DNA from 4 places in the Methylophaga sp. UBA2513 genome. Region 3 is predicted to be linked to each of the others. Evidence: riboswitches for the same ligand, from Rfam matches in the RefSeq annotation. Region 3 holds a riboswitch; each other region holds the start of a gene.
The links. Region 3 has a riboswitch for cyclic di-GMP ahead of B3V56_RS02875 (hypothetical protein). Riboswitches for the same ligand answer to the same signal wherever they lie in the genome.
Positions count from the first base shown of each region.

Region 1: it holds a riboswitch for cyclic di-GMP, as region 3 does, so the genes downstream of both, B3V56_RS08500 (hypothetical protein) here and B3V56_RS02875 (hypothetical protein) in region 3, are expected to answer to the same signal.
Region 2: it holds a riboswitch for cyclic di-GMP, as region 3 does, so the genes downstream of both, B3V56_RS06025 (hypothetical protein) here and B3V56_RS02875 (hypothetical protein) in region 3, are expected to answer to the same signal.
Region 4: it holds a riboswitch for cyclic di-GMP, as region 3 does, so the genes downstream of both, B3V56_RS00400 (hypothetical protein) here and B3V56_RS02875 (hypothetical protein) in region 3, are expected to answer to the same signal.

Region 1 is NZ_DDNT01000014.1:154,490-157,876, reverse strand. Features, by position in the region: gene B3V56_RS08510 (DHH family phosphoesterase) at 1-786, shown strand, start outside; gene B3V56_RS08505 (undecaprenyl-phosphate glucose phosphotransferase) at 847-2,256, shown strand; cyclic di-GMP riboswitch class I at 2,491-2,570, shown strand; gene B3V56_RS08500 (hypothetical protein) at 2,606-3,055, shown strand; cyclic di-GMP riboswitch class I at 3,258-3,337, shown strand; gene B3V56_RS08495 (hypothetical protein) at 3,370-3,387, shown strand, end outside.
Region 2 is NZ_DDNT01000010.1:36,448-39,834, forward strand. Features, by position in the region: gene B3V56_RS06020 (molybdopterin-containing oxidoreductase family protein) at 1-859, opposite strand, end outside; cyclic di-GMP riboswitch class I at 1,089-1,167, shown strand; gene B3V56_RS06025 (hypothetical protein) at 1,202-1,690, shown strand; gene B3V56_RS06030 (hypothetical protein) at 1,893-2,075, shown strand; gene B3V56_RS06035 (hypothetical protein) at 2,106-2,630, opposite strand; gene B3V56_RS06040 (EAL domain-containing protein) at 2,630-3,387, opposite strand, start outside.
Region 3 is NZ_DDNT01000006.1:217,489-220,875, reverse strand. Features, by position in the region: tRNA gene B3V56_RS02885 (tRNA-Arg) at 154-230, opposite strand; gene B3V56_RS02880 (hypothetical protein) at 386-1,003, opposite strand; cyclic di-GMP riboswitch class I at 1,021-1,107, opposite strand; gene B3V56_RS02875 (hypothetical protein) at 1,439-1,933, opposite strand; cyclic di-GMP riboswitch class I at 1,947-2,029, opposite strand; gene B3V56_RS02870 (methyl-accepting chemotaxis protein) at 2,704-3,387, shown strand, end outside.
Region 4 is NZ_DDNT01000001.1:85,547-88,933, forward strand. Features, by position in the region: gene B3V56_RS00395 (PEP-CTERM sorting domain-containing protein) at 1-752, shown strand, start outside; gene B3V56_RS00400 (hypothetical protein) at 857-1,360, opposite strand; cyclic di-GMP riboswitch class I at 1,389-1,470, opposite strand; gene B3V56_RS00405 (Gfo/Idh/MocA family protein) at 1,668-2,675, opposite strand; gene B3V56_RS00410 (peroxiredoxin) at 2,837-3,352, shown strand.

The DNA of each region.
Region 1 (3,387 bases), on a different contig from region 3:
GATGCATTGTTAAATTTGTTATCAAATGATGTTGAAGTCTTTTATGCCGATCACCACAACCCAGGAGATCAAATTAGTCATCCTCGTTTAGAGGCGTTGATTGATATGCATCCCAATAAATGCACAGCTTTAATTGTCAATGAGCACCTCAATCATGCCTATGAGCTCTGGGCAATTACGGCAGCTTTTGGTGATAATCTGTCTAATGTTGCCGAGAATTATGCAAAAAAACTACACCTCACTGAAACCCAGATAATCAAACTCAAAACCTTAGGACAGCATATTAATTATAATGGCTATGGTGCGAGTCTGGATGATTTGTTTTTTACACCTGATAAACTCTATAGACAGTGTGTAAGCTATTCATCACCTTTGGATTTTATTAATGAAAATACAGAGATAATGGAGACACTGGATTCAGGCTACAATTCAGACTTATCAAAAGCTAAACAGCAAAAACTAAGTTATGAGAGTGATATGGTAGGGGTTATTACCTTACCTGATGATAAATGGGCGAGACGTATTAGTGGCACCTTCAGCAACTACTTGAGTAACCAGTTTCCTTCTCGAGCACATTTAATTCTTACTGAAATACCTGATTCAGGGGCTTATGTCGTTAGTATCAGAGCTCCTAAAATACGTCAGGAAGGAGCAGATTTTATTGCAGGTCAGTTCGACACAGGTGGCGGCAGAAAAGCAGCAGCAGGCATAAACTTATTACAAGAAGCCGAGCTTGCAAGACTAATTTCTACTGTTGAGGACTATTACAGTAGCAATATCAACTAATACAAAGTCATTTATACTTATAATCAAAAGACTAAAAAACGATAGGATAAATTAGCACAGATGGCTCAGGGCAGGATCAGACAATACGACGCAAAAATTAATGCCATATCAAGACTGATTGATAGCGGTATTATCCTGCTAACGTTTTTAGCTTTATTCGACATTTTCCAAGCGACTTGGGATGTACTTTACATATGGAGTCTTTTGTTCGCTATTGTATTATTTAATTTTTTTGCTGAGTCGCAAGATGCCTATCGTTCGTGGCGGGGTACGGCGTTAAGGGAAGAAGTCTCTGCCGTCATGTTTTCATGGTTTACCAGTGTTTTTATTCTGGTCATGATTGATATCTTCTTTATTCATTCAGGCACCTATCTTGATAGCTTTGTCTTTTTGTGGTTTTTACTGACACCTATAGAGTTAATTTCCTGGCATGCCATTGTAAGAACATCATTGGCTATTCTTAGAGCTCGTGGTGTCAATACCAGAAATGTGGCTATTGTCGGTGAGACAATGTTAGGTAAACGGTTAGAAAGCGCATTTAACGAAATGGATTGGTCTGGATTTAGGCTGGTTGGATACTATGATGACCGTTCACAAAAACGGGTAGAAACAGAACCTAATCTGGTCGTAACAAATAAGAAAGCAGGTGATTTCAATCAACTCATTGAAGATTGTAAGGCAGGGAAGGTTGATACTGTTTACATCACCTTGGCTATGTCTGCTGAGCATAGAATCAGACACATTACTGAGCTATTAGCCGATAGTACGGCTTCTGTATATCTTGTTCCTGACTTATTCACATTTAACTTGCTTAATTCTCGATGGGTCGATTACCAGGGAATCACCGCCATTTCAGTCTATGAAACCCCTTTTGCTGGTATCGATAGTATCCTTAAACGGCTGGAAGATATTATCCTAAGTAGTCTTATCCTGACGATGATCGCTCTTCCTATGATGGTGATTGCCGCAGGGGTTAAATTGACATCGAAGGGCCCCGTGTTTTTCAAGCAAACACGCTACGGCATGGACGGTGAAAAAATTAAGGTATGGAAATTCCGTACGATGACGGTAACAGAGGATGGAGACACCGTCACACAAGCACAAAAAAATGATAGCCGTATCACACCATTTGGTGGCTTTTTGAGAAGAACATCACTGGATGAGTTACCCCAATTCTTTAATTCATTGGGCGGAAGTATGTCGATTGTAGGACCACGACCCCATGCTGTAGCGCATAACGAACAATACCGTGCTCAGATTCAAGGGTATATGTTGAGACATAAAGTCAAACCAGGTATTACGGGCTTAGCCCAGATAAATGGCTTTAGGGGGGAAACTGATACCTTGGACAAAATGCAAGGTCGTGTGCATTACGATCTAAAATATATACAGAACTGGTCATTACTTCTGGATATAGAAATTATTTTCTTAACGATATTTAAGGGGTTTGTAGGTAAAAATGCCTATTGAAATCTCGACTCAGCTTATTAGTAATTTTACTTAGGAAAATAAACTTGTTGCCTGTCCTGAGACACGGTATCATAGAAATACTACTGAAATAGATGCATCAATCTTGGGTGCTAGATAACACTCGTTATCGTGATTATTTTCAGTAGAAATCAGAACAATAGACATCAACGGTGATGGCTTTGTAGCAAGATCATATACAAATGGTCTTACACAATGTCAGCAGGTTAGATGTTGTGTAATTAAAGCCAAACTCGCTGTGAGGCGGGGTCGGAAAGCCACAGATCTTTAAATATAAAGATGGCTGGGTTGCATTGCTTGTTTTTTCAACCTATGCATAAGGAAGTTTATTATGAAAAAAGCGATGCTATTTATCGTAGCTATGATGTTTTCTGTTGCTGCCAACGCGGCGACATACAACTTAACAACTTCAGACAGTGCTACCATTTTCGATAATGGTTCAAGTGCAGTAAGTACATCATTTGGTGATACTACAACGTCTTTCACACTTGAAGTTATCGATGGCGGATTGTCTGCTATTGATTTTGACTTTTCTCCATCTAGCAAGTTTGTAGCTGGTACACTTACAATCGGAACTATGGTTTTCGCCGTTGCGCCTGATTTCACGACAATGTTAAACCTTGCAGAAGGTTTTTACGCTGTAACATTTGATATTCAACCTGCTTTGGGTAATATGTCATTTGGTGTTTCAGCTGTACCTGTTCCAGCAGCGTTATTCTTGTTTGCTCCAGCTCTATTGGGCTTTTTGGGTCTTCGTAGAAAAGCTGCTGTTGCCGCATAAGTAAAAGCAAAACAGAAAATAAAAAGGGAGCTTAAGCTCCCTTTTTATTGGCTGATGTTATTGTTAGTGACGAAGTCTAGGTCGACTACGTAAATATATGTAAACATTGTACCAAGGTACAATAGACAGACTCTGAACTAGACCCTTAACATGGAACCATCTGAAAAAGTCAGATAGGTAATTATCAAACTCAAATTTGATAATTAATTAAAGCCAAACTCGTCGTGAGGCGGGGTCGGAAAGCCACAGATCTTTGACGCTGAAGATGGCTGGGCTGCATTGCTTGTTTTAACTTATGCATAAGGAAGTTTATTATGAAAAAAGCGATGCTA
Region 2 (3,387 bases), on a different contig from region 3:
ACTCGCGCGCCAACTGACGAATATCTTCCGCAGCCACACCCGTTATCGAGGCAGCCCATTCTGGTGTTCTGGTTTTGGCTCTTTCAGATAAGGCCTCAAACCCCACTGTGTAGTTGTCGATATAGTCTTGATCCTGAAGTCCTTCTTCAATAATCACATGTATCATAGCCATGGCTAAAGCACCATCAGTGCCGGGTTTAGGCGCAATGTGCCAATCCGCTTCTTTCGCTGTTTTGGATTTATAGGGATCGATAACGACGACTTTGGCGCCCTGCTTCTGGGCATCTTTGACAATGTGCCAATGGTGGACATTGGTACTCACCGAATTACATCCCCAGAGGATGATGTATTTAGAATGGATAAAACTCTCAGGGTCGACCCCAGCTGTTGGCCCCACTGTCAGCAACCAGGCTGTACAAGAACCTTCGCCGCAAAAAGTCCGCTCACAAACGGTTGCGCCCATTTTGTTAAAAAAAGCATCGCCGCCATTTAAGCCATGCACCAGCCCCTGATTACCCAGATAGCTATAAGGCAAAATGGCATGAGGACCATACTCGTCGATAATCGCTTTCCAGCGGCTGGTGATCTCATCAAGTGCTTCATCCCAACTAATGCGTTCAAACTGCCCACTTCCCTTGGGCCCGGTTCGGCGCATGGGGTGAAGCAGACGATCCGGATGATAGTGACGCTTTTCATAATCTTTGAGTTTGACGCACAACCCACCTCGCGTCATTGGATGTTCTTTATTGCCTTTAACTGAGGTCAGTTGACCATTTTCAACCTCATACACCATGGAACAGGTATCAGGACAATCATGTGGACAGCCACCATGATGCGTCGTTTTTAATACGCTTGCCATTTTGCTCTCTCCTTCTCTGATGTGTTTTTATTTTTTTATTATTCATCTGACTATACACCAGTTGAGAACGGGAAATATGCCCGCCGTATCATCAAGTTAGGTCATCATTTGTATATTCATCTGTTTTCGATTCTGACATTTTCCTGTAACAGTGCTTATCTACACTATAGCTGGATGAACAATTCACCATTTAGCGGGGCCTTACTGTGTTGGATTTTTTTCATCAGTTGTTAATCAAAGCCAAACTCGTCGTGAGGCGGGGTCGGAAAGCCACAGGTCTTCCAAGTGAAGATGGCTGGGTTGCATTGCTTGTTTTTTCAATCTAAACATAAGGGAATTTTTATGAAAAAAGCGATGCTATTTGTCGTAGCTTTATTTTTCTCAATCAGTGTGAATGCTGCAACGTTGTCACTTAGTGCAGTCGATGCAGACGGTGCTAGTCAAAACGTTTATTTATCAGACAACGCTGTTGTGCTTGCTGGTGGTACTGTTTCAAATGCGGGTGATTGGAATTCAGCATTCACTCTTTCTACTGATGTAGATACACCTGTTGTCATAGGGTGGTCTTTCAACCCTGCTATCACAGCAGCAACATTAGTGTTTGGTGCTGTCGGTAGCACTGTCTCATATGCCATCACTGAAGACTTCAGTTTTACTGCTGTTTTAGTAACAGGTGTTGATTACGTATTAAGTATTGTTGATGCCACTTCAGGTGCTGTTCAGTATGACGTGTCTGTTTCAGCCGTCCCACTGCCAGCCGCTTTATTTTTATTTGCACCAGCATTATTAGGTTTCTTAAGCCTACGCAAAAAAAGTTTAGCCACTGCCTAAGGTATCTCATACAGTCGTTCAATTAGGGAGCTTCGGCTCCCTTTTTTTATGGTAAATGATGTTGATTAACTCATGCAGTATCACGGCAACATAATGAAAGCTATAGTTTTACAAGCTCGTGCCGATACATAATTATGTGAACTATTTATCGTTGGAAATGACGAAGGTCATGTAAGATGGCACAAAAAGTAGGAGGTAAGAAATGAGTATTTCAGCAACACAAGGCAGCCCAAAGATCAGTATTGATGACTATCTTATGGTGAAGAGTGCTCAAATGAGTAACAACAAAGCCAAACTCGATGGTGCCAATGCACTCAAACTTATCGATTCGGCACTACCCGCACCTACTGCCACTCAAGGTAATAACCTAAATGTAAAAGCCTGATTTTCTCAGGCTTTTTTTTTGCCTGTTATCTCAGAATGGCAACTCAATCTCAGAATAAAAATCTTTGTAAACCAGTTCTGCTCTTAATCGACTTCCCGTCATAAGCAAGGCTTCGGGTTGGCTTACCTCTTTCATCCACTGCTCTGCCTGTTCCTGTTTCACCAGGTTACACACATCCCCTATTGGCCAATGAAAATACACCTCATGTTGTTTCTTTAAGGCCAAAATGTCTTTATCTGTTGTCTCAGGTATCGGCAGATAAGAGCTGAATAGTTCTAGTCCACCCTGTTGTTCAGGATCATCAGCAAAGTACTCCACGCTGACATCCCATCCTCGAACCAATCCTTGTTCTTCATCACCCGTTTCAATACTCACACCCAACATCGCTAGCGTGCCATCATTGATTTTCGGTAATTTTTTCAGAACATCCTGTATAGCTATCACTGCTTTTTTATCATCTGCAGATAACACATCAAAATTTAATAACCAATTGCCCAAACCAATGGCTGATTGAATCAGTTGTTTATGTGTTTTATCGAGAAGAATATTTGCCATTATTCACTTTTACCCTGTTGAGCTTTTTCATAATTTTTTATCCAGTCGCACACCTCTTCTGCAGGCATAGGTTTAGCGATAGCGTAGCCTTGGGCCATGTCACATCCCATATCAAGCAGGTACTGAAAATGCTCCGTTGATTCCACACCTTCAGCAATGATGTCACGTTTAAAAACCTGTGCGAGTTCAATAATGCCTTTAACGATAGCCATATCTTCATCATTTCTCAGCATATCTCTTACAAAGCTCTGATCGATTTTTAATGTCTTCACCGGTAACTTTCTCAGATAAGTCAATGAAGAGTAGCCAGTTCCAAAGTCATCTAATGCAAACGGCACGCCGAGATAATTACTCGCAGCGGCCACAACCTGAGATGTCTGCACGGTTTCCAATGCCGATGTTTCCAATATCTCCAGCTCAATCGATTCGGGGGATATGCTTTCATATTGATTCAGTGATGCTTCCAGCTTCTTCAGAAAATCAGTGTGTTGAATTTGCTTGGCAGACACATTAATACTGACCTGAATATTGAGCCCTTGCTCTTGCCACGCATTCAGCTGTTTCAACGCCGTTTTTAATACCCAATCCCCCATTTCAACGCTGAACTCATGCCCTTCGACGATAGGCAAAAACTCCATGGCACCTAATAAACCTTTTTCAGGGTGTTGCCAACGGATCAGTGCTTCTACCCCGATCACGCGCCCATGACGGAGATCGACTTTGGGCTGATAATACAGACGGAATTCTTCGCCAATTA
Region 3 (3,387 bases):
AAAGAGTAAGCCGATAGGTTGAAAGCGAACCACAGATAAATGGTCACTGGCTAATACGCATTTTGAGTGTCCCAAAATTGTCCCAAATGAGTATTTTGAGGATACGACGCTGAAACCAGAGCAATGTAACTCATTGAAAAAATGAAGATTAAATGGCGTCCCCGGCAGGAGTCGAACCTGCGGCCTTCCCCTTAGGAGGGGGACGCTCTATCCATCTGAGCTACGGGGACACTCGCCGGGCATTATAACAGTGATATGCGATAAGCTCGAAAACTGAATATTATTTGCTAATTAATCACCATCAAAATAGCAACTTAAGGATAAAGCTACGAACAAAAAAGCCGTCACAGTGTGACGGCTTTAATTTTTAAATGCTGTGAATGAGCTAAACAGCTAGCTTGGCTCTTCGACGCAAGCCCATAAACCCTAGTAGTGCAGGTGCAAACATAAAAGCGGCGGCAGGGATTGGAACTTCAGACACGCTATTATAAGACATGTCCATGTAACGAACACCATATGGGTCATTATTGTCTCTAAAAGTAAGTCCGGCAAAAGCACCCAAGCCGGAAATAGAGTATTTGTTATACCCTTCCAGCATGCTGATTAATACTGTGTTGATTAAACTGCCATTATTTGAAAACAAATCTACAGTAACGTTGTATCCTGCATTAGAGCTTCCCATCACCCAAGAAAAACTATCGGCATTAAAGTCAAACAAAATCGACAATGGGCCTTGGTTGTTAGAGGGTGAAAGAAGTGAATTGGCAGAATTATAAGAGGCTACACTTATTGTTCCACTTGGTGCTAGTGACAATGAACCTGTAGGGGAACCTGAAATGCCTGACCCAGATGCAGTCTGACCTGTAAAAGTTTGTGAAAAACTTGCCCCATCAGCATCAATTAGGCTTGCAGAGGTAGTCCCACTCAAATCAATGTCGACGGGAGCGGCAAAGATAGGTAAAGAAAAAAATGAGAATATTATTGTAGCGATCATCTTATTCATCGGTGAACTCCTTAAAGGTATGCAACCCAGCCCTGATACCTGTCCTTATAAGCACAGCTGTGGTTTTCCGTCCAAGGCTCACGCCAAGTTTGGCAAAATAAAAGAGAGTGATTTAATCACCTACTTATTTTCACACTAAATTTCTATTAAGAGCTATTGTACTTTGGTACTAATAATAAATTTTGATATTGATTATCAGAGCCAATAATGGATTCCCCGTCCTATCTTTCTCATTGTGGACAGATAAATATTCAATGCTCTATCCAGCTGAGCTACGGGGACACTCGTCGGGCATTATAACAGTGATATGCGATAAGCTCGAAAACTGAATATTATTTGCTAATTAATCACCATCAAATAGCAACTTAAGGATAAAGCTACGAACAAAAAAGCCGCCAGATTATGACGGCTTTAAACATTTTGAAATGCTCTTAATTAGATAGCTGATTTTGCTTTACGACGTAAGCCCATGAAACCTAGCAGTGCAGGTGCAAAAAGCAATAGAGCGAGTGGCAATGGCACGGGAGACACCTCGAAAGAAGTAAAACGATATTCACCCAGAATGTTAGTGTTGATGGATGATCCTCTATCATCCCAGGTTATGTACGCTAAATCTTCTGCTCCAACCCAACTTACGCCATTAGCCAGCCAGGTTTGCGTATTGATGACGATATCACCTGTGTCGAAAAGGTCTGATAAAGAAAAAGAGGCAGAGTCAGAGCTCCAATTAAAAACCGAAAACTCCCCGAAAGATAATAAACCGTCGTTGTTTAAATCTTCTCCCACAAAATGACCGGTAAACGTAAATTCCCCGCCATCATAAACGGGCCATCCGGCAACGAAATTAGCCTTAACCACCGTCGCGGCCCATGTCACTTGGGATACAGTCAATAAAGCCAGGCTGAATAGCATCCACACTATTTTTTTCATAAAAATCTCCATGTCATGCAGCCCAGCCCTGATACCAATAATGTACAGCTGTCGGTTTTCCGTCCCTGACTCACATCAGGTTTGGCGTTAATGTATTGAATAAAAATTCGATAAATGAAGTTAGCTTCTGGTCACTCAAAACAGATGTATATTCATAAAAATCTGTTATTTACAGATTACTGGACTGGAATTAATAAAGATATCGTCCAAAAGTATGATTTTGTTCAAAGGGATTACTGAGCGTAGTAAGCCAGTCAAAGTTAGTGCTATCTTGACTGTTGCTACTATGTGGGCACTGTTACGCGTGCTCTAGGAGTGAATTAGATAAACAGAAACGCTATTAAAATCGAATCCATCAAAGCATCGCAGATAGCGTCCTCAGACTCATCCAAAAAGTAGATGAAGATACAAGTTTATTAAGCAATGGGCTCATTGGCTCGGCATATCAATATTTGAGACTTTGCACATAACACAGAACTATCTCAGCAGCGCTACTCATACGGTATCAATAGCTGCTGAAATAACCTGCTCAAGCGCGCCGAATTTGCTTCACCTCTATCTGTATCTTTTTCTACCATGAAGCATCTAGCATTTTTTCAATGTCACCCCATTATTTTGACTCATTCGCAAATTTTCCCTTTTTACTTATTTGATTCCTTAGAAAGGTGATGCAGCTCATATTTATCGAGTAACGAATTCATCTTTTCTTCATCACCGCCGACATATGATGTTTGCAACAACATTGCGAACAACACACAAGAGATATCATCATGTTTGGTAAGTCAAAACAATTAGCAGATCAAAACGCAGCATTGGAAAAACAGTTACAGCCATTGCTAGAAATGTTCACAGCTATGCAATCTTCATTGGCATTCATTGAATTTACTCCTGAGGGAGTAATAACCAAAGTGAACGATAATTTCTCACGCGTGACAGGTTATTCCTCAGCAGAGTTGATAGGACAGCACCATCAACTTCTATGTGATAAATCCGAAGTTGAATCTTCCAGATATAGAGACTTTTGGAAACATCTCAACAATGGTGAATCTTTTTCTGGAGAAGTATTACGCAAGCATAAAAATGGTCATGATATTTGGCTGGAAGCGAATTATTTCCCAATAAAAGACAGTGAGGATCGCGTCGTTAAAATTTTTAAGATAGCGAATGATGTCACCGCGCGTGTAGAGCATGCTCGTAGTAATGATAGTTTGCTGTCCGCAATCGATCGGTCAATGGCTATCATTGAGTTTGACATGAAAGGTCGCATCACCCATGCGAATCAGAATTTTCTTAATCTTATGGGATATACACTTGATGAAGTGAAAGGACAACACCATAAGATTTTTTGCGAATCAGACTATGTCAAAAGCGCCGAATACACGAAATTCTGGGAAAGCTTAAATGAGGGTCGTTTTGTTGCTGATAACTTTAAACGGATAACCAAATACCAATCA
Region 4 (3,387 bases), on a different contig from region 3:
TGAAAAAAATGTTACAAAACCTTCTCTTGGGTGGCTTCATTCTTGGAGCAATATCCACAACAGCTATGGCTGCACCTCAGCCCGTTGATTTGTCTTCATGGAAGGCAAATGGTAACGGTAACTGGGTATTACAGTCGGGTAATAATGCTGTTCAACAAGGAATCAACGGTACTCCAACCGTCTTTCACAACAATAAAAATAGCCAGGGCACGGCATTATCAGGTCAGATAACAGTAAAGACGACTGCTGATGATGATTATATCGGGTTTGTCTTGGGTTATAACAATAACGATCTAACCAACTCATCTGCTGATTATTTACTCATCGACTGGAAACAAGGAGATCAAACCTATTACGGTGCTGGTCAAAAAGGACTGGCCATCTCACAGGTCAGGGACGTATTGGGTGATAACTCTGGTGCTTGGTCTCATGATCCAAGCAAAAATGTGACCGAATTAGCCCGTGCAACTAACTTGGGCGATACAGGTTGGCTAGATAATACAACATATGACTTTGATATTACCTTTACATCCTCTTTAGTTGAAGTCTTTGTCAATGGTATAAAAGAGTTAAGTATTACTGGTGCATTCAGTAATGGGTCTTTCGGTTTTTATAACTACAGCCAGCAAAGTGTGCTTTATGCTGGAATTGAAGAAGTTGATGTACCATCTGCAGTTCCTGTTCCTGGTGCATTATTAATGTTTGCTCCTGCTCTATTAGGATTTATCGGCCTGCGCCGTAAAGCGAAATAATATCCAGCAATAAAAAAGCCGTGGTCCTGTACCACGGCTTTTTCACAATACTCAATATCTTGTCAGATAATTGAAGTGTCTCAGAAAAGTTTAAATTTCCCGAGCTAGAGCACGTTTTTTCTACGTAGACCAAGGAACCCTAACAGGGCTGGGGCTAAAAGAAAAAATGCTGCAGGAACAGGGACTTCAGAAACTGATTGCAGTGATACGTCATATTTAAAGACGTTTCGATTACCATTCAGCAAATTAACAGAGGCAACTGTGCCTGCGTAAATCAAACCTGTAAACCTGAAATCACCTGAAATATCAAACAACTGAACTGGATCAACCCCATTATCAAAAGAAATGGTGGCTTCTGTCAGCGCAGCTACAGGATTAAATGACCACTCAATAATGGTAGAGGTATCTTCTGTTGTAGTCACATCGTAAGTTGAACTCCATGGCTCGTCACCGTTAGTGACGGTACCACTACCTAACACCGTGCTTCCTGTATCTACTGAGGTGGTCTGAGTGGCATTAGTTGACCCTGTTGGATTGATGGTGAGTGTCGCAGCATTAGCTGACACTGTGGCAAATAAAGCAATTGCAAATAGCATCGCTTGTTTCATATCATAAACTCCTTGATTTGTTACAAAGCAATGCAGCCCAGCCATCTCGTTCTTCATCAAGATCTGTAGCTTTCCGTCCTCGCCTCGCGACGAGTTTGGCTATGACAGCCCATCACGAACGTGTTGAGCCGAACATACCCGCTATGAATGTAAATCAATACCTTCTTAACGGGTACCAACAACAAATAGTTTGTTGTTGCTTCTACCCTAACATTGATAGATCTCAAGTTAAAGGGTGCGCATTTCAGCTTTTCTACTTAAAGATCCGTTTGTTTGTATCAATTATGACTATCAGTGTTGCTGACTTTCAATCAATATCAACTTTCTTTGATTGTCGGACTGAAGCCAGAGCAGCACAAATAGCAGCACAATTATTTCTTGCATCTGTCATCGTGAGTTTGGGAGCCTTATTTTGCAGTATGCACTCAGAGAAGTGCTCTATTTCCAGATTGAAATGATTGGCCTTTGGAATAGAGACGTTTTGCTCTTCCTCATCATTCCACCAGCTAATTGTGGCCTCTTCCGTTTCCGGTTGCCAAACGGTATGACATTTAATACCGCCTTTAGTCCCGATGATTTCATACTCGCTGCGTCTGGCATGCTCAAAACTCATTTCAAAATGAGCAAACTTACCATCCGTAAAATCAAATACACCACTCAAGCTGACATCCGCTCCACTGTCATTGAGCTTGGCCATCGCCATGGCTGCAACAGGCTCGCTATCAAACCATAGTCTTGCTGTATGAATAGCATAAGGACCAATATCCCACATGGCGCCACCACCATCGTTGATATCGCGATTGATCCTATACAGTCGAGCGGGTTTCATTGGAAAGGCAAACGCCGTTTTCACCGTGCGAACATCACCAATCTTGCCATCATCAATCAACTGTTTTACATAATCATGTTGGGGATGAAAGATATACATAAAGCCCTCCATCACCGTGACATTGTTTGCTTTCGCAGCTGCTTCAATCGCATCAATATCCGCCACCGTTAGTGCCATCGGTTTTTCAATCAACACGTGTTTACCGTGGTTTATGGCTTTCAAAGCCCATTCCGCATGCTCTTCATTCGACATGGGTAAATAGATAGCATCGATCTGAGAGTGAGAAAGCAGTGCTTCAGGATCGTCCAAAGTCTCTACCTCAGTTTGATCTGGCGCTAGTTTTTGCAAAACTTCTGCTGCAGCACCAGGACGACGACTAGCAATGGCGAGCAATTTCGCATTAGCTGCTTCAACAATAGCGGGCAGTAATTTTTCGTTTACACGAGCAGCACCTAAAATTCCCCAGCGTAATTGTTTTTCAGCCATGTGTTTATATCCTTTTGATTCGAGTAAGTCACTAACATCATATCGACTCACCTTCACAATTCCAAACTCATAAAACCTCATGTTTCATAGTGTTTTTATCTCATAGCGATTGTCTTATGCTAGTTAACCTGTAAATAAAAATAATGGATTAAGGAGCAAGTATGACAATCAAAGTTGGACAGAAAATTCCCGCGGCGACACTCTCAGAATGTGTAGACTTTTCAGCCAGCAGTGGCTGCCCTGTTAACCCTCAACCACAAAATGTGCAATCACTCACAGAAGGCAAAACCATCGTTCTTTTTGGTGTGCCTGGTGCATTTACTCCGCTTTGCTCTGAGGAGCATTTACCCGGTTTTATACGACTGGCAGATGACATCAAAGCAGCAGGGGCAGATGGAATCTGGTGTATGGCCGTTAATGATGCCTTTGTCATGGGAGCATGGGGCAGACAAGTCAACAATGAAGGTAAAGTTAGAATGATGGCTGATGGTAGTGCTGAACTGACCAAGGCTATGGGCTTAGACCGTGACTTAACGGCAGGTGGCATGGGCGTACGCTGCTATCGTTTTGCCTGCATCCTGAAAGATGGCGAAGTGACATATATTGGTGTTGAAGGCTCAGGTGAGTTTGGTAAATCCAAAGCAGAAACCATTCTGGAAGAACTCAAAAAAGGCTAATTTCTTAAACTCTGAGGACATGGGGGAGCTCAACT